One region of the Citrobacter pasteurii genome, then DNA from elsewhere that is predicted to be linked to it. Evidence: predicted binding sites of a transcription regulator. Region 1 holds the regulator's gene; each other region holds the start of a gene.
What was found. The regulator PhoB, encoded in region 1, activates phosphate uptake and scavenging genes when phosphate is short. The targets are predictions, from matches to a motif close to CTGTCATAAAACTGNCNNAT.
Positions count from the first base shown of each region.

Region 2: a site for PhoB is predicted at 2,693-2,712, ahead of phnC (phosphonate ABC transporter ATP-binding protein). Genes of this name have one in related genera too.
Region 3: a site for PhoB is predicted at 3,361-3,380, ahead of uvrB (excinuclease ABC subunit UvrB). Genes of this name have one in related genera too.

Region 1 is NZ_CP077262.1:4,079,138-4,084,964, forward strand. Features, by position in the region: gene phoR (phosphate regulon sensor histidine kinase PhoR) at 224-1,519, opposite strand; gene phoB (phosphate response regulator transcription factor PhoB) at 1,570-2,259, opposite strand; gene sbcD (exonuclease subunit SbcD) at 2,450-3,652, shown strand; gene sbcC (exonuclease subunit SbcC) at 3,649-5,827, shown strand, end outside.
Region 2 is NZ_CP077262.1:4,767,664-4,773,490, reverse strand. Features, by position in the region: gene phnE (phosphonate ABC transporter, permease protein PhnE) at 1-718, opposite strand, end outside; gene phnD (phosphonate ABC transporter substrate-binding protein) at 822-1,838, opposite strand; gene phnC (phosphonate ABC transporter ATP-binding protein) at 1,862-2,650, opposite strand; gene yjdN (VOC family metalloprotein YjdN) at 2,783-3,232, opposite strand; gene I6L54_RS22985 (zinc ribbon domain-containing protein YjdM) at 3,372-3,707, opposite strand; gene crfC (clamp-binding protein CrfC) at 4,250-5,827, shown strand, end outside.
Region 3 is NZ_CP077262.1:3,680,907-3,686,733, forward strand. Features, by position in the region: gene yvcK (uridine diphosphate-N-acetylglucosamine-binding protein YvcK) at 49-957, shown strand; gene uvrB (excinuclease ABC subunit UvrB) at 1,110-3,131, opposite strand; gene I6L54_RS17980 (ABC transporter ATP-binding protein) at 3,900-4,622, shown strand; gene bioD (dethiobiotin synthase) at 4,588-5,286, opposite strand; gene bioC (malonyl-ACP O-methyltransferase BioC) at 5,249-5,827, opposite strand, start outside.

The sequences.
Region 1 (5,827 bases):
AAACGCTTATAACGTTTTAAAGCAAGGTGGGATCTAAAAACCAGAACAATATAGCGATATGAAAAATTGAGCTAGCACAAAACACCATTCCCTGGAAAAAGACATGGGTAATCATGCGAACAAAAAACAATCAAACGTCGTAAAATTCAGGAACTCTTTATTGACTGCAACAAAAAAAGCCAACTTACGCTGGCTTTTGGAAAGATAAGCTTACGAATACGTTTTAACCGCTGTTTTTGGCAATTAAACGTTCCGCGAGCACAAAACTAAAACGAGTCCCTTTGCCTGGTTCGCTGTCGATATTCAAACGGCTGTCGTGATGATGCAGAGCATGCTTCACAATCGCCAGACCTAATCCGCTCCCCCCCGTTTGTCGGGATCGTGCTTTATCTACACGATAAAAACGCTCGGTCAGGCGTGGAATATGCTCGGCGGCAATGCCTGGACCGTTGTCTTCCACACAAAATTCCGCCCCCGAGGCCACATGCTGCCAACGTACGGTAATGTGTGTTCCCGCAGGCGTATGATTCACCGCGTTATAGACGAGATTCGAGATAGCGCTACGCAACTGCTCCTCGTTCCCCCGCACGTTCAGGCTGTTATCAACATCAAAAGTAAACGTATGTTTGTGCTGGCTCAGCGTTTGCGCTTCGTGCTCGACCACGCGCAGCATCATCGGCACATCCACCTTTTCATTGAGCATCATCGCCGGTGCGGCTTCAATTTTCGACAGTGTCAGCAACTGCTTCACTAACCCTTCCATACGGTACGTTTGTTCACGCATGGTATGCAGCGCTTTTTCGCGCGTCGTCCCTTCCAGCGGATGTTCCTGCATCATTTCCAGGTAGCCCTGCAACACCGTCAGCGGGGTACGTAGCTCATGGCTGGCGTTGGCGAAAAAGTTACGTCGTGAACCTTCCAGTTGGTGCATCTGGGTAACGTCGCGCGCCACCATTAGCAGTTGCTTATCGGTGTAGGGCATTACGCGAATTTCCAGATGCCGTCCGGTGTTGAGTACCAGATTAATTGGCCGACTAAAGTCGCGTGTTTTCAGATATTGTGTGAACTCCGGGTAGCGCAACAAGTTAAGAATATTTTGCCCGCTATCATCCGGCCAGCGTAACCCTAAAACCTGCTGTGCCAGTCCGTTACACCAGAAAATACCGCCTTCTTCGGTGGTTAGCACCACTGCGTCGGGTAGCGATTCCGCCCCGCTGCGAAAGCGTTTAATGAGGTTACCCAATTCGCGACGGCGCTTTTTGTTACGCAACTGCATTTGATGCAGGCCGTAGAGCAGTGGCTCCCAACTGCCACGACCCGGTGGAGGCGTCATACTCCTGTCGACCCACAGCCACCAGGACAAACGCAATAAGTTCCAGAAATGCCAGATAAGCAGGCCCGTTACCGACGCCAGTAAAAACCAGGGTAGATAACCAAAAAAAGCGCTAAGGATAAAAGCCGGTATGCAGCAGAGGATCAGCTCCAGTACCAGCCTTTTCCATGACAATCGTTCAAGCAAACGTCTTACTCCATTTACAGCCTAATCCCTCAGGCTCTTATTACTTGCAGTCAGAAGCGGGTCGAAAAGCGATATCCCGTCCCGCGTACCGTCTGCACCATACGATCGTGTCCGCTATGCTCCAGCGCTTTACGCAACCGGCGAATATGCACATCCACTGTCCGGTCTTCCACGTAGACATTGGTTCCCCAGACATGATTGAGGAGTTGTTCACGGCTGTAGACGCGCTCAGGGTGGGTCATAAAGAAGTGCAACAGTTTGAATTCGGTCGGCCCCATATCCAGCGGATCCTCTCCGGTCATCACGCGATGCGAGGTCGGATCAAGGCTTAGCCCCTGCATCTCAATAACCTCTTCCACCGCCATCGGTGAAATACGACGCAGAACCGCTTTAATACGCGCCACCAGCTCCTTGGGAGAAAACGGCTTGGTAATATAATCATCCGCACCGGTTTCCAGACCCCGGACGCGGTCTTCCTCTTCACCTCTCGCCGTCAGCATCATCACGGGGATATCCCGCGTCATCGCTTCCCGCTTGAGGTGTTTAATAAACTGTAGACCCGAGCCGCCGGGAAGCATCCAGTCAAGCAGGACGAGATCCGGCCAGGGTTCATTAAGTTGGTTCACAGCACTGTCATAGTCTTCGGCTTCTACGGGTTGAAAACCGTTTTGCTCGAGCACGAAGCAGACCATTTCACGAATTGGAGCTTCATCTTCTACGACCAGAATACGTCTCGCCATGATTTGCCCTGTTTATAATTAAATCGTTTGCCATCAATACCGTGGCATTATGCGTCACTTTTATGACAGATTTATGAAAAGATAGTCCAGGTTTAACGCAGCCAGGCGAATTATGACAGCCCGGAAACAAGATATTACCGCCCTTGCAAGGTTATAATCTCCGCCATCGTTTTTTTGTCATGGAACTCTTATGCGCATCCTCCACACGTCTGACTGGCATCTGGGCCAAAATTTCTACAGCAAGAGCCGCGCCGCTGAACACCAGGCCTTTCTCGACTGGCTGCTGGAAACGGCACAATCCCATCAGGTGGATGCCATTATTGTGGCAGGCGATATTTTTGATACCGGCTCACCGCCAAGCTATGCCCGTGAGCTGTATAACCGTTTTGTCGTTAATCTGCAGCAAACCGGCTGTCATCTGGTGGTGCTGGCAGGCAACCACGACTCCGTCGCCACGCTCAATGAGTCCCGCGATATTCTGGCGTTTCTCAACACCACGGTCGTGGCCAGCGCGGGCCACGCGCCGCAAGTGCTACCTCAACGCGACGGCACGCCGGGCGCGATCCTTTGCCCGGTTCCTTTTTTACGTCCACGTGACATCATTACCAGTCAGGCGGGGCTAACCGGTCACGAAAAGCAGCAGCATTTATTAGGTGCAATCACCGACTATTACCAACAGCAATATCAGAACGCCAGCGCGCTGCGTGGCGACCAGAATCTGCCGATTATTGCGACAGGGCATCTGACCACCGTCGGCGCCAGTAAAAGTGACGCCGTACGTGATATTTATATTGGGACGCTGGATGCTTTTCCGGCACAAAATTTCCCACCGGCGGATTACATTGCGCTGGGACATATTCACCGGGCGCAGATCATCGGCGGTACAGAACATATTCGCTATTGCGGCTCGCCGATTGCGCTTAGTTTTGACGAGTGCGGCAAAAGCAAATGCGTCCACCTGGTGAGCTTTGAAAACGGTAAGCTGAGCGCCGTTGAGAATCTCACCGTACCGGTCACCCAGCCGCTTGCGGTACTGAAAGGCGATCTCGCCGCCATTACCGCCCAGCTTGAGCAGTGGCGCAACGTACAGCAAGATCCGCCGGTGTGGCTGGATATTGAAATTACCACCGATGACTATCTGCATGATATGCAGCGTAAAATCCAGGCCTTGACCGAAGATTTACCGGTAGAGGTGTTACTGGTGCGCCGCAGTCGGGAACAGCGCGAGCGCATCATGGTCAATGAACGTCGTGAAACATTAAGCGAACTGAGCGTGGCGGAGGTTTTTGACCGCCGCCTGGCGCTGGAAGAACTTGAAGAACCACAGCGTGAGCGGCTTAATCAGCTGTTTAGCGCAACCGTACAGACGCTTGCCGGGGAGGCTGAAGCATGAAAATTCTCAGTCTGCGCCTGAAAAACCTCAACTCCCTGAAAGGGGAATGGAAAGTTGATTTCACGGCAGAGCCTTTTGCCAGCAACGGGCTGTTCGCCATCACCGGTCCAACCGGTGCCGGGAAAACCACCCTGCTGGACGCCATTTGCCTCGCGTTGTACCACGAAACACCACGACTCAATACCGTATCGCAGTCGCAAAACGACCTGATGACCCGCGATACGGCGGAATGTCTGGCCGAAGTTGAATTCGAAGTCAGAGGCGAAGCCTATCGCGCATTCTGGAGCCAGAACCGCGCGCGCAATCAGCCTGAGGGCAATCTGCAGGTTCCGCGTGTCGAACTGGCTCGTTGCGCCGATGGCAAAATTCTCGCCGATAAAGTTAAAGACAAGCTGGAAATGACCGCCGAGCTTACCGGGCTGGATTACGGCCGTTTTACCCGCTCGATGCTGCTGTCTCAGGGGCAGTTTGCCGCATTTCTCAATGCCAAACCGAAAGAGCGCGCCGAACTGCTGGAAGAGCTGACCGGCACAGAGATTTACGGCCAAATCTCCGCCATGGTGTTTGAAAAGCACAAAGCAGCGCGCACGGAGCTGGAAAAACTACAGGCCCAGGCCAGCGGCGTGGCGCTGTTAGCACCAGAGCAGGTACAGTCCCTGACAGAAAGTTTGCAGGTACTTACTGACGAAGAAAAACAGCATCTTACCCGTCAGCAAATCCAGCAACAGCATCTTAATTGGCTCATCCGACAAAATGAGCTGCAGGCAGAAGTAAGCCGCCACCAGCAAGCATTACAGACCGCACAAGAGGCGCAAGATAAAGCACAACCGCAGTTGGCGACACTCAGCCTGGCACATCCCGCCAGAGCATTGCGTCCGTACTGGGAGCGAATTCAGGAACAATCCGCCACGCTCAGCCGAACACGACAGAATATTCAGGAAGTAAATGCTCGCTTACAAAGCAGCTTAGCGCTGCGTGGGCGCATCCGTCAGCGGGCACAAATACAGTCGGCGACTCTGCTCACCGAACAGCAGACGCTAACCGACTGGCTGAACGAACATGACCGTTTCCGCTTATGGAGCAGCGAACTGGCGGGATGGAAAGCGCTATTGGCACAGCAATCTGACGCTAACGACCAGCTACGTCAGTGGCAAAAACTCCGCGACAGCGACGTACGCAAGCTGGATGCACTGCCGCTTCCCTCGCTGTCATTTAGCGCGCAAGAAGTCACGGTAGCGCTGGCGCAGCACTCACAGTTGCGTCTATTCCGCCAGCAACTGAGCAATCTGCATGGACAAATTGCGCCGAAACAAAAACAGCTGGTACAGCTACGCACCACAATACAGCAGCGGCAGCAGGAGCAAGCGCAACGCAACGCGGCCCTGGCAGAAAAACGTCAGCGTTATAAAGATAAAAATCAGCATCTGACCGATGTAAAAACGCTCTGCGAGCAGGAAGCACGGATTAAAGATCTGGAAAGCCAGCGTGCTTTATTGCAATCCGGACAGCCTTGTCCGCTTTGTGGCTCCACGACGCACCCGGCCATTGAGCACTATCAAACACTCGAACTCAGCGTCAATCAGGCGCGGCGTGAAGCATTAGAAAAAGAGGTCAAAACGCTGGCAGATGAGGGGTCAACGCTACGCGGACAGCTCGACGCGATAACCCAGCAGCTACTGCGTGATGAACGCGAGGTACAGACGCTTTCTCAGGAGGAGCAAGCACTTACTCAAGAGTGGCAGACGCTGACTGCCAGCCTGAACATAACGTTGCAACCGCAGGATGATATCGCCCCGTGGCTTGCAGCTCAGGAAGAGCACGAGCAACAGCTTCACCACCTGAGCCTGCGTCATACCTTGCAGGCGCAAATCACCGCGCATACGGAACAGATTACTCAGCTCCAGCAGCATATTGCCCAGCGTCAGGCGACGCTAACCGCCGAACTGGCCCGCCATGGTCTGGCCCTTCCGGCTGAGGGTGACGTCGCCTCATGGCTGAGCGAACGGGCGAACGAAACGCAAATGTGGCAACAGCGCCAGAACGAACTGACCGCATTACAGGCCCGGATTGCCCAGCTTGCGCCACTGCTGGAAACGCTGCCAGAAACCGATGCGCTTTCTGAAAGCGCTGAGGATCTGGTGCTGGAAAACTGGCGGCAGGTGCACGATGACTGCC
Region 2 (5,827 bases), 690 kb from region 1:
TTAACACCATCAGGGCGCAGGTTTGCTGGAACTGAAAGCCGCGAATCGCCTCCCATAAGGTCACGCCAATGCCGCCTGCGCCGACCATACCGACTACCGTGGCGGAACGAACGTTGGATTCAAAGCGATACAGCGAGTAGGAGATAAGCAGCGGCATGACCTGTGGCAGAACGCCGTACAGAATCTCTTCAATTTTGTTGGCTCCGGTGGCGCGAATACCTTCTACCGGACCGGGTTCAATGGCTTCTACCGCTTCGGAAAGCAGCTTGGAGAGCACCCCGGTGGTATGGATAAACAGCGCCATGACCCCGGCGAACGGACCCAAACCAACGGCGACCACGAACAGCATGGCGAAGACCATTTCGTTGATGGCGCGACAGGCATCCATCAGGCGACGCATCGGCTGGTAAATCCACCACGGCACGAGGTTATCGGCGCACATCAGACCGAAGGGAATCGACAACACCACGGCGAGGGCGGTACCCCAGACGGCGATTTGCAGGGTGACGGCCATTTCACCGAGATAGTCCTGCCACTGGCTGAAATCCGGCGGGAAGAAGTCGGCGGCGAAGGTCGCCATATTGCCGGAATCCTCGATCAGCGTGAGCGGAGCCATTTCGGCGCCTTTCCACGAGACCACCAGCACGGCGAGAAGAATGGCCCAGCTCAGTAGTGAGAACCAGCTACGCTTGGGAGGGGCAACGGTGATGGTTTGCATGTTTGGCTCCGTGCATCGGTTATTGCCGGATGGCGGCGCAGGCGCCTTATCCGACCTACAAAACATCGTAGGCCCGGTAAGCGAAGCGCCACCGGGCGCAGGGTTATTGCACCGCTTTGCTGACGCTGGTCATGGCGCCCAGGGCGGCGGTCAGACGGTCCAGGTCGTCGAGCTGTGCTTTCAGCGCCGAGGTTTTGCTGGTTTTCTCTTCCTCGTTCAGCCCTTTGTTGTCCTTCACGCCCTGCATCTCTTTAAACAGCGCCAGTTGGCGAATCGGCACCAGTTGTAAGTCGCTGGAGGCACGGAACGGCGCCCATCCCAGGCGTTCCAGTACGGTTTTCTGTTCCGGCGTTTTGCCGTAATTCATGAAGAAGTCGTACACCTTGTCCTTGGTGGCTTCAGAGAGGTTCTTACGCCAGACGATCGGATCGCCCGGGATCAGCGGTGACTTCCAGATAACCTTCAACTCTTTCAGCTTGTCCGGTGCGGAGGTTTTCAGCTTGTCGAGGTTTTCGGTGTTGTTGGTAGCCACATCCACCTGTTTGTTGGCGACGGCCAGGGCGTTGGTTTCGTGCCCGGCGTTAACGGTGCGTTTGAAGTCGCTGGCGGAGATGTTGTTTTTGGCGAAGACGTAGTAACCGGGGACGAGGTAGCCAGAGGTGGAGTTGGGATCGCCGTTGCCGAAGGTCAGATCCTTACGTTTGGCGATCAGATCGTTCAGGTTGTTGATCGGACTGTCTTTGTTAACGATCAACACGCTCCAGTAACCCGGGGATCCGTCGGCGGCCACGGTCTGGGCAAACACTTGTCCGTTGGCGCGATCCACCGCTTCCATTGCTGAGAGGTTGCCGTACCAGGCGATATCGACTTTGTTAAAGCGCATGCCCTGGATGATCCCGGCGTAGTCCGGGGCGAAGAAGGCGTTTACTTTCACGCCCAGCGATTTTTCCATGTCCTTCAGGAACGGTTCCCACTGCGGCTTCAGGTTTTGCTGTGATTCGGTCGAAATAATGCCAAAGTTCAGCGCTTTTTCTTGCTCTTCGGCATGGGCCGGGGTGAGCAGTGTGCTGAGACTAAACATGCTGGTAAAAGCCAGCGCGGCAACGGTCTTATAGCTCATTTCCATTCCTCATTGTGGGGATGTCAGGCAGCCTGCGCGTTCTGTTCGACGCGGTTCATGCTGCGGTAGAGATGGTCAAAACGGTCGTTGTCAAAATGCTGGCTGCTGCCATCAAAGAAGACGTTGCCCTGGCGCAGCGCGACAATGCGTTCGCAGTAGCGCAGGGCGTAATCCACCTGATGCAGCGTGACGACCACGGTGATGCCGTCGGTCTGGTTGATGTCGCGCAGGGTGTCCATCACGATGCGCGCGGATTCCGGATCCAGCGAAGCAATCGGCTCATCGGCAAGGATTACTTTGGCCTGCTGCATCAGCGCGCGGGCAATCGCGACGCGCTGCTGTTGTCCGCCCGAAAGCGTGGAAACGCGTTGGTATGCAAAGTGCGCCATGCCGACGCGGGTTAACGCCTGCAATGCACGCTGTTTCTGCTCAGCGGTAAACCAGCTAAAACAGGTACGCCAGAACGGCGTACTGCCGAGTGCGCCAATCAGGACGTTCTCCAGCACCGTCAGGCGGTTCACCAAATTGAACTGTTGGAAGATGTAGCCGGTGTGGGCGCGGCTTTTGCGGATATCGCGCGCCAGGCGGCCTTCATGTTGAACGGTGCGACCCAGCAGTTCGACATGGCTACCAGGTGATTTATCACCGACGATCAAACCGCTTAAATGACGTAAAAGGGTGGATTTGCCGGAGCCGGACGGCCCAAGCAGAGCCACCATCTCACCGGCACAGATATTCAGATCAACCGCATTAAGCGCCTGATGTTGATTGAAGGATTTGGAGAGTTTCTCGACGCGAATAACCGTTTGCATGCTGCGGCCTCCCTAAAAAAGTGGCCCCATCGTGGCGGATTAATGTGACGTTTTCGTTAAAGGAAGGTTACTTAGTGATGAAGAGTTGAGCGATATTTGATGACAGTACGGGAGGGCTTGCCTCCCGTTGGATTACTCGGATAGCGGCTGCTGCTGTTTGACGACGTTGATCATCCACGGCACGCCATACTGGTCGCTTACTTTACCGAAACCGTGGGCCCAGAAGGTTTCCTGCCAGTCCATTTCGATTTTTCCGTTTGCTGCCAGGTTATCAAACCAGCGTTTACCTTCGTCGACGTTTTGCGTGTCGAGCACCAGCGTAAAGCCAGAGTAGTGGGCATTTCCATCGGGGGCGCTATCACTCATCATGATGTCGCTGCCTGCAACGCGCAGGTTGGCGTGGGCGATGGCGGTATCGGGGAATTTCATTCCGGAAGGGCAACCTTCTTCGCTGTCCTGCGCCGATTTGGGCATTTCACCGAAGTTGATTTTGTAGAGCAGTTCGGCACCTAACGCCTGTTGATAATAGGCGATGGCGTCAGCGCAGTTGCCTGCAAAGGAGATGTAGGGACTTAACGGCATGATCTTTACCTCAGGTAAAAGAAACCAGTTAAGTGTAGATGCCGTGTGCAAAAATAAACCAGGCGGGAAGTATGGGCTTCCCGCCTGACAAATGAACTGGTGTAGGCCTGATAAGCGCAGCGCCATCAGGCAGGTTAAATCAGTTCTTTTTCACAAACTCAGATTTCAGCTTCATTGGGCCAAAGCCATCAATTTTGCAATCGATGTTGTGGTCGCCTTCAACCAGACGAATGTTTTTTACTTTGGTTCCGATCTTCAGCATGGAAGAGCTACCTTTTACCTTCAGATCTTTTACTACGGTAACGCTGTCGCCATCGGCGAGCAGGTTGCCGTTAGCATCTTTAACGATCAGTTCGTCGCTGTCCTGAGCGGGTTCAGCGTCGTTCCATTCGTGAGCGCATTCCGGGCAGATGAACATGCCGTTATCTTCGTAAGTGTATTCGGAGTTGCATTGTGGGCAGTGTGGTAATGACATGTGGATTTCCTCAAAAGTCAGCAGGGGCAAAAGCGCCCAAAATTGGCAGATTGCCGAAAAAGGCCGCAATTATACATAAAATCCCTGCTTTTGTCGGGGCTACAGGCCAATTATGCCCAACTATCTGTTGTAGCGTCAGGTTGCTTTCACGTCTATGAAAACCAGAAGGAATATTTTTTAAGGGAAATTGCTACGTTTAGTTATTTAAGATAAGGTGAGGCGAAACACCCGATATTCATAGGTAGCATGGCTTACAGACTAGCTAAGTCATTGTGAGTGAATACTTTGCGATCCCCTTAAATTTGGTAGGGGAATTAAGCTGGCATTTTTTAAAACTGAACTACTCTGTTTATCTTTCTTACTTAACATAGTAAGTGAGAGGCATCAGGCCAGCAGTCATACGATAAATTTTATTTTAATAATATCAGCTGGTTGTTTTAATTTTAATTATTTCCACACGTAATTATAAAAGCCGAAGATCTATAAATAAAACGATTTGGCTAAATAAAAGTAATGCTATTTGCGTTAAGGAAAGATTTTCCATGTACACACAGACAATTTATGAATTAAGTCAGGAAGCTGAACGCTTACTGATGCTCTCTCTTGAACATCTCAGGCAATTGCAGAAATTGCCAATGACCTCGGCGAATGATGTCATGCTGAAAAAAGGAGAGCATAGCGGACAGGTTGTTCAGCCCCTGCATTTCAGCGCGCGTGGCATGGATGTCCAGCAGGCAACGCTTAACAATGAACTGCGAAAGATTACCCGTCTGGAAATGGTTCTGGCGATCGTCGGTACGATGAAGGCGGGAAAGTCGACAACGATTAACGCGATTGTCGGAACTGAGGTTTTACCTAATCGTAATCGACCGATGACGGCGTTACCAACCCTTATCCGCCATACACCGGGACAGAAAGAGCCGGTGCTGCATTTTTTGCATGTCGCGCCAATTGACGCCTTAATGAAAATATTACAGCAGCGCGTGCGGGGATGCGATCGTCAGCGTCTGGCTCAGACGCTGGAAATAGATAAGGATATGAATGCCCTGCTCCAACATATTGAAAACGGCGTGGCATTTGAACGGTATTACCTTGGCGCACAGCCTATTTTCTATTTTCTCAAGAGCCTGAACGATCTGGTGCGTTTATCTAAAGCGCTGGAGGTGGAGTTTCCGTTTGCCGCCTATGCTGCAATTGAGCATATTCCGGTTATTGAGGTTGAGTTCGTGCATCTGGCCGGGCTGGCAAGTTATCCGGGACAATTGACGCTGCTGGATACTCCCGGGCCGAATGAGGCCGGGCAGCCACACTTACAGCAAATGCTCAATGAACAGCTGGCGCGGGCTTCCGCGGTACTGGCGGTGATGGATTATACCCAACTGAAGTCGATTTCGGATGAGGAAGTCCGTCAGGCCATTATGGCGGTTGGCAAGTCAGTACCGCTGTATGCACTGGTTAACAAATTCGATCAGAAAGACCGCAACAGCGATGATGAAGAGCAGGTGCGGGCGTTAATTTCCGGCACGTTGATGAAAGGCGGTATTACGCCTGAACGTATTTATCCGGTCTCCTCAATGTGGGGATATCTGGCCAACAGGGCACGTCATGAACTCGTGAATAATGGGCGCTTGCCGGATCATCAGGAGCAGCGCTGGGTCCAGGACTTTGCCGAAGCGGCACTCGGCAGGCGCTGGCGTACCACCGATCTTGATGATAAAGAACATATTCGTCATGCCGCCGATCTGCTTTGGGAAGACTCACTGTTTGAACAACCGATTCAGAAAGTGATCCATGCAGCCTACGCCAATGCCTCACTGTATGCGCTCCGCTCGGCATCGCACAAGCTATTGAACTATTCGCAAAGCGCACACGAGTATCTGGAGTTTCGCGCCCACGGCTTAACCGTAGCCTATGAGCAGTTACAGATGAACATCGCGCATATTGAAGATGACATGCAACAGTTGCAGAAAAGCCAGGCGCGGGTGGGCGACGAGGTCAGTCACGAAGTTGAGCTGGCGCTGGAGGCTGCTGCCGGCTATCTCAATCAGCAGCAGACCGAGATTCTGTACAGTATCAACTCGTTCTTTGTGAAAGAAAACGTGCTGATGATGTCACAACAT
Region 3 (5,827 bases), 400 kb from region 1:
CGCTATTTACGTTACTGTAACGCCGATCAATTGATATCAGGAATAACTATGCGCACTCGTACGCTGGCAGATCTGGATCGCGTTGTCGCTCTCGGCGGAGGGCATGGATTAGGACGCGTTCTGTCATCACTTTCCTCTTTAGGTTCACGCCTGACGGGCATCGTCACGACCACCGATAACGGCGGTTCCACGGGGCGAATTCGCCGTTCAGAAGGCGGCATTGCCTGGGGAGACATGCGGAACTGCCTCAACCAGTTAATTACCCAACCAAGCGTCGCATCGGCGATGTTTGAGTATCGTTTTGGCGGTAATGGCGAACTTTCCGGCCATAACCTCGGAAATCTGATGTTAAAGGCGTTGGATCACCTGAGCGTGAGGCCTTTGGAGGCGATAAATTTAATTCGTAGCCTACTGAAAGTGGACGCACATTTAATTCCCATGTCAGAACTACCGGTGGACCTGATGGCGCTCGACGATCAGGGACATGAAGTGTATGGCGAAGTAAATATCGACCAGCTCACTACCCTGCCGCAAGAATTAATGCTCTCACCTAAAGTTCCCGCCACGCGAGAGGCGATTGAAACCATCGCCGAAGCGGATTTGATTCTGATAGGACCAGGCAGTTTTTACACCAGCCTGATGCCGATCCTGCTGCTAGACGAGCTGGCGCAGGCGTTACGTCGCACACCGGCTCCAATGGTTTATATCGGCAATCTGGGACGCGAACTCAGCCTGCCTGCCGCCAGCCTGACGCTTGCCGATAAGCTGGCCATCATTGAGCAATATGTTGGTAAGAAGGTGATTGATGCGGTGATTGTCGGACCAAAAGTCGATGTTTCCGCCGTGACCGACCGCATTGTGATTCAGGATGAACTGGAGGCCAGCGATATTCCCTACCGTCATGACCGTCAACTGCTGCATAGCGCGCTGGAGAAAGCGGTGCAGGCGTTAGGTTGAACGTATTTGCCTGATGCGCTGCGCTTATCAAGCCTACAAAAACGCGCTGCGCCGCCATCCGGCACCAAACACGGCCTGGTGCGCTGCGCTTATCAGGCCTACAGGTGCGCTTGTAGGCCGGATAAGGGGTTTACCCCGCATCCGGCACCCACCTACGATGCCGCGATAAACAGCTCGCGCAACTGATGCAACTGGTCACGGATCTGCGCGGCCTCTTCGAACTCAAGGTTCTGCGCATGCAGCATCATCTGACCTTCTAACTCGTGAATCTTCTGCTGCAGCGCTTTCGGCGTCATGTCCAGCTCAACAACCTCGGATTTCGCCCCGGCACGCGACTTCCCTTTACCTTTCGCTTTGGTCTTCGCAATATTCTGACCCAACGCCAGAATATCAACGACTTTCTTGTTCAGCCCCTGTGGCGTAATACCGTGCTCTTCGTTGTAGAGCTGCTGTTTCTCACGACGGCGTTCGGTTTCACCAATCGCTTTGGCCATTGAGGCGGTAATTTTATCGCCGTAGAGAATCGCTTTACCGTTGATGTTACGCGCCGCTCGACCGATGGTCTGGATAAGCGATCGTTCCGAACGCAGGAACCCTTCTTTGTCTGCATCCAGAATCGCCACCAGAGAGACCTCAGGCATGTCCAGGCCTTCTCGCAACAGGTTGATACCCACCAGCACGTCAAACTCGCCCAGGCGCAAATCACGAATGATTTCCATGCGTTCCACGGTATCAATGTCGGAGTGCAGATAGCGCACCCGCTCGCCGTGCTCTTCAAGGTATTCGGTGAGGTCTTCCGCCATGCGTTTGGTAAGTGTCGTCACCAGCACGCGTTCGTTAATCGCCGCACGGGTGCGGATCTCAGACAGCAGGTCATCAACCTGTGTCGCCACCGGACGAACTTCAATGACCGGGTCCAGCAGCCCGGTCGGCCGCACCACCTGATCGACCACATCCTCACCGGATTTCTCCAGCTCATAATTGCCCGGTGTCGCTGAGACATAAATGGTTTGCGGTGCCAGCGCCTCAAACTCTTCAAACTTCAGCGGACGGTTATCCAGCGCCGACGGCAGACGGAATCCATACTCAACCAGCGTCTCTTTTCGTGCCCGGTCGCCACGGTACATCCCACCAATTTGCGGAATCGTAACGTGGGATTCATCCACCACCAACAGGCCATCGGCGGGCAGGTAATCAAACAGCGTCGGCGGCGGCTCGCCCGGACCGCGTCCGGACAGATAGCGTGAATAGTTTTCAATCCCCGAGCAGTAACCCAGCTCGTTCATCATTTCCAGATCGAACTGCGTACGCTGGCTTAAACGCTGTTCTTCCACCAGCTTGTTGTTCGCCAGCAGGATTTTGCGGCGCTCCGCCAGCTCGACTTTAATTTCTTCCATTGCCTGCACAATACGTTCGCGCGGCGTCACGTAATGGGTTTTCGGGTAAATGGTGAAGCGCGAAATAGCGGATTCAACCTGCCCGGTCAGCGGGTCAAACAGCGACAAGCGCTCAACTTCTTCATCAAACAACTCGACGCGTAGCGCGATATCGTCAGATTCGGCCGGAAAGATATCGATCACCTCACCACGCACGCGGAACGTCCCGCGCTGGAATGCCTGATCGTTACGCGTGTATTGCAGTTCAGCAAGCCGGCGCAGGATCGCACGCTGATCGATAATCATCCCCACCGTCAGGTGCAACATCATCTTCAGATACAGATCCGGATCGCCCAGACCATAGATCGCGGAAACCGAGGCCACCACCACCACATCCCGCCGTTCAAGCAGGGCTTTGGTCGCCGACAGGCGCATCTGTTCAATGTGTTCGTTTACCGACGCATCTTTCTCGATAAAAGTATCCGAGCTCGGGACATAAGCTTCCGGCTGATAATAGTCGTAGTAGGAGACGAAATATTCCACTGCGTTATCCGGGAAGAACTCTTTCATCTCACCGTACAGCTGAGCAGCAAGCGTCTTATTGGGAGCCAGCACCATGGTAGGACGCTGCAAGTCCGCAATCACGTTGGCGATAGTGAATGTCTTCCCCGACCCCGTCACCCCGAGCAGCGTCTGATGCGCCAGACCATCCTCCAGCCCTTCTTCCAGGCGACGAATCGCCTCAGGCTGATCGCCAGAGGGTTTAAAAGCGGAATTCAGTTTGAACGGTTTACTCATGAGCAGCTACCTGAAGCAATGGGCGGGCAGGTGTGTAATTTTACCCGCAGCAGTATATTTTGCCAGTAAAATATACTGGATGAAAAAACAGTAACACACCAGAATATTTCTGTTACGCCATCAGAATGCCCGTCAGAGCAGGCTAAAATTTTGGCACTGGCGGGATAAAACACCAGTAAAAATGTGTTATCCCCAAACCAATGACTTTTTTAACATTTGTCAAGACGGCAGATGAAAGTTTTATGGCAACGCATGACACTTCCGCGACAGCCATTGCTTTTATCTAACATTCTGTATTTCAATAACTATTCTCTCGAGCCGTCTTTCGCATCAATTTAGTCGCAGGCCGCGTCTTCTCTCGCTTACATTGTGTTTTCTAACTCTAATACACAAGGTTATCCACAGGAATAGTGGATAACTGCCTCCAGCCCGTGCTGACTGCCGCCTGGCAAAAACACCGACTTGCTCTTTTCGAGTGGGATAAAAAAAAATTATCGCCATTTTTTTATATTTATCAGCTAACGAAGCCCTGGAGGTGGTCGAGATCTTGCTCGCATTTTCACCATTTACCTGCCTGCACCATCCCGACGCGACCAGGCACTGGCAATGTGCGCAAAATTAACCCGTATCGTTAAAAACCAGATATCGCTGCCGGTGGATCACGCTATCCCGCTGTTTTTCGCGCATTTCCCATTTGTGGCAAGAGATTTGCAATTTTCTTCTGCTCCCCGGCCTGTCGGGCGGATAACTTCATGATGGAGAAAATCTATGTTGAGTCTTCGCGCAGTGAATCACTATTACGGTAACCAGCACACGCTATGGGATGTGGATCTCGACCTGCAGCCCGGCAAGTGTACCGGTGTGCTGGGACTTCCGGGGATGGGGAAAACGACGCTGGCCAATTGCATCATCGGCAATTTGCCTATTGAAAGCGGTACGATGGTCTGGCATCAGGCAGGCGCACCACCGTGCGATCTGAGCCCGATCCCAGCGGCAAATCGCATTGCGCTGGGTATTAACTCCGTTTCACAACAGAGACGGATTTTTTCGCAGCTGACGGTCGAGGAAAATCTGCATATTGCGCGCCAGGCGGTTGAGGAAAGCGAAACGATGAACAGCAGCGATATATACCGCCTCTTCCCACAGTTATACAGTCTGCGTCAGACCAAAGGGGTTGCCTTATCAGAGGATAATCAGCACCAGCTCGCGCTCGCCAGCGCGCTGGTTACACGCCCACGCCTGCTGATCCTCGATGAGCCTACGCGAGGAACGGGTCAGGCGTATATCCACAAGCTGGGGAACCTGATTGTGAGGCTAAGCCAGGAGTTGGGCATCGCCATTATGCTCGCAGAGCAAAGCCTGCCGTTTATTCGTCGGGTCGCTGATTGCTATTGCCTGTTACATCGCGGACGCAATGTGGCCCAGGGACAACTGGGGCAGCTCAACGACCCGTTTCTTAACGGCTGGATGGCGCCAGAGGCAAAACGCTAAGGTCGAGGTAATGCCCTGTCGTTGCGCGTTCTGGCTCGTCTTCCAGCCATGGGATCTCCCCCAGCAGCGGGGCCGGAATCGCGCGTTTCAGCGTTGCCATATATTCAGAATGGCGTTTCCCTGGCGGAGCCACATCATTGGCGACCCACCCCGCCAGCGTCAACCCAACCTGTTGTACCGCTTGCGCAGTCAGAATGGCATGGTTGATGCAGCCAAGCTTGACGCCAACCACCAGAATCACCGGCAGTTGTTCTGTTTGTACCCAGTCAGAAAAACTCAGCGTGGGTGAAAGCGGCGTAAACCAACCGCCAGCGCCCTCCACCAGCACCCAGTCAGCCTGCATTCGCAGCGCCTGTAAACCAGCAGACATCACTGAGGCCAGAATCGGTCGCCCTTCATCAGCGCTGATGATATGCGGTGACGTGGGTTCGGCAAAGGTATAGGGATTGATTGCCGTATAATTCACTGCCACAGCGCTGTTGCGCTGCAGGGCAAGGGCGTCAGAGTTTCGCAGACCATCTGCCGTCATTTCACTCCCAGAGGCTACAGGCTTATAGCCGACCGTTCGATAACCCAATTGCCCCGCTGCCTGCAGGAGCGCACAGCTGGCAATTGTTTTACCAACCTCAGTGTCCGTCCCGGTGACAAAATACGTTCTGGTCACGTTGAATTACTCCTAAAAAAAGTTGATACGTCAGCGGGTATTTTCCCTGCACAGAGGGCCAGGCTAACTGTAACTGCTGCAGTTGTGAACGGGTCAGTACGCGCTGTTCGCGTCCATCATGGAGATGCGTCGCACCGATCCCTTTGAGCGAGCGCATGGCGCTCAACGCGTCATCAAACCACAGTGTCACCGTATGAAGCTGATACTCAACGTCCCAGCCATGCAGAGCCTTTTCAAGTTGCTCCACGGGCAAGAAACGGTTGGTGTGCTCCCGGTCATCTACCGCTTGCCACGCCCGGCGTAATTCAGGCATCGAACCATGTGCCAACGTACTAAACGCCACCGTGCCTCCGGGGCGCACAACCCGGCAAAGCTCGTTTAGCGCCCCGCGTAAATTATCGCACCACTGAACCGCCAGATTGCTCCAGGCCAGGTCAAAGGTGGCGGCGTTTTGTGGGATGGCTTCAATATCCGCCAGCAGATAGTGGTGGGCAGCATTTTTCCGCTGTGCCTCTGCCAGCATTTGTTCAGAAAGATCCAG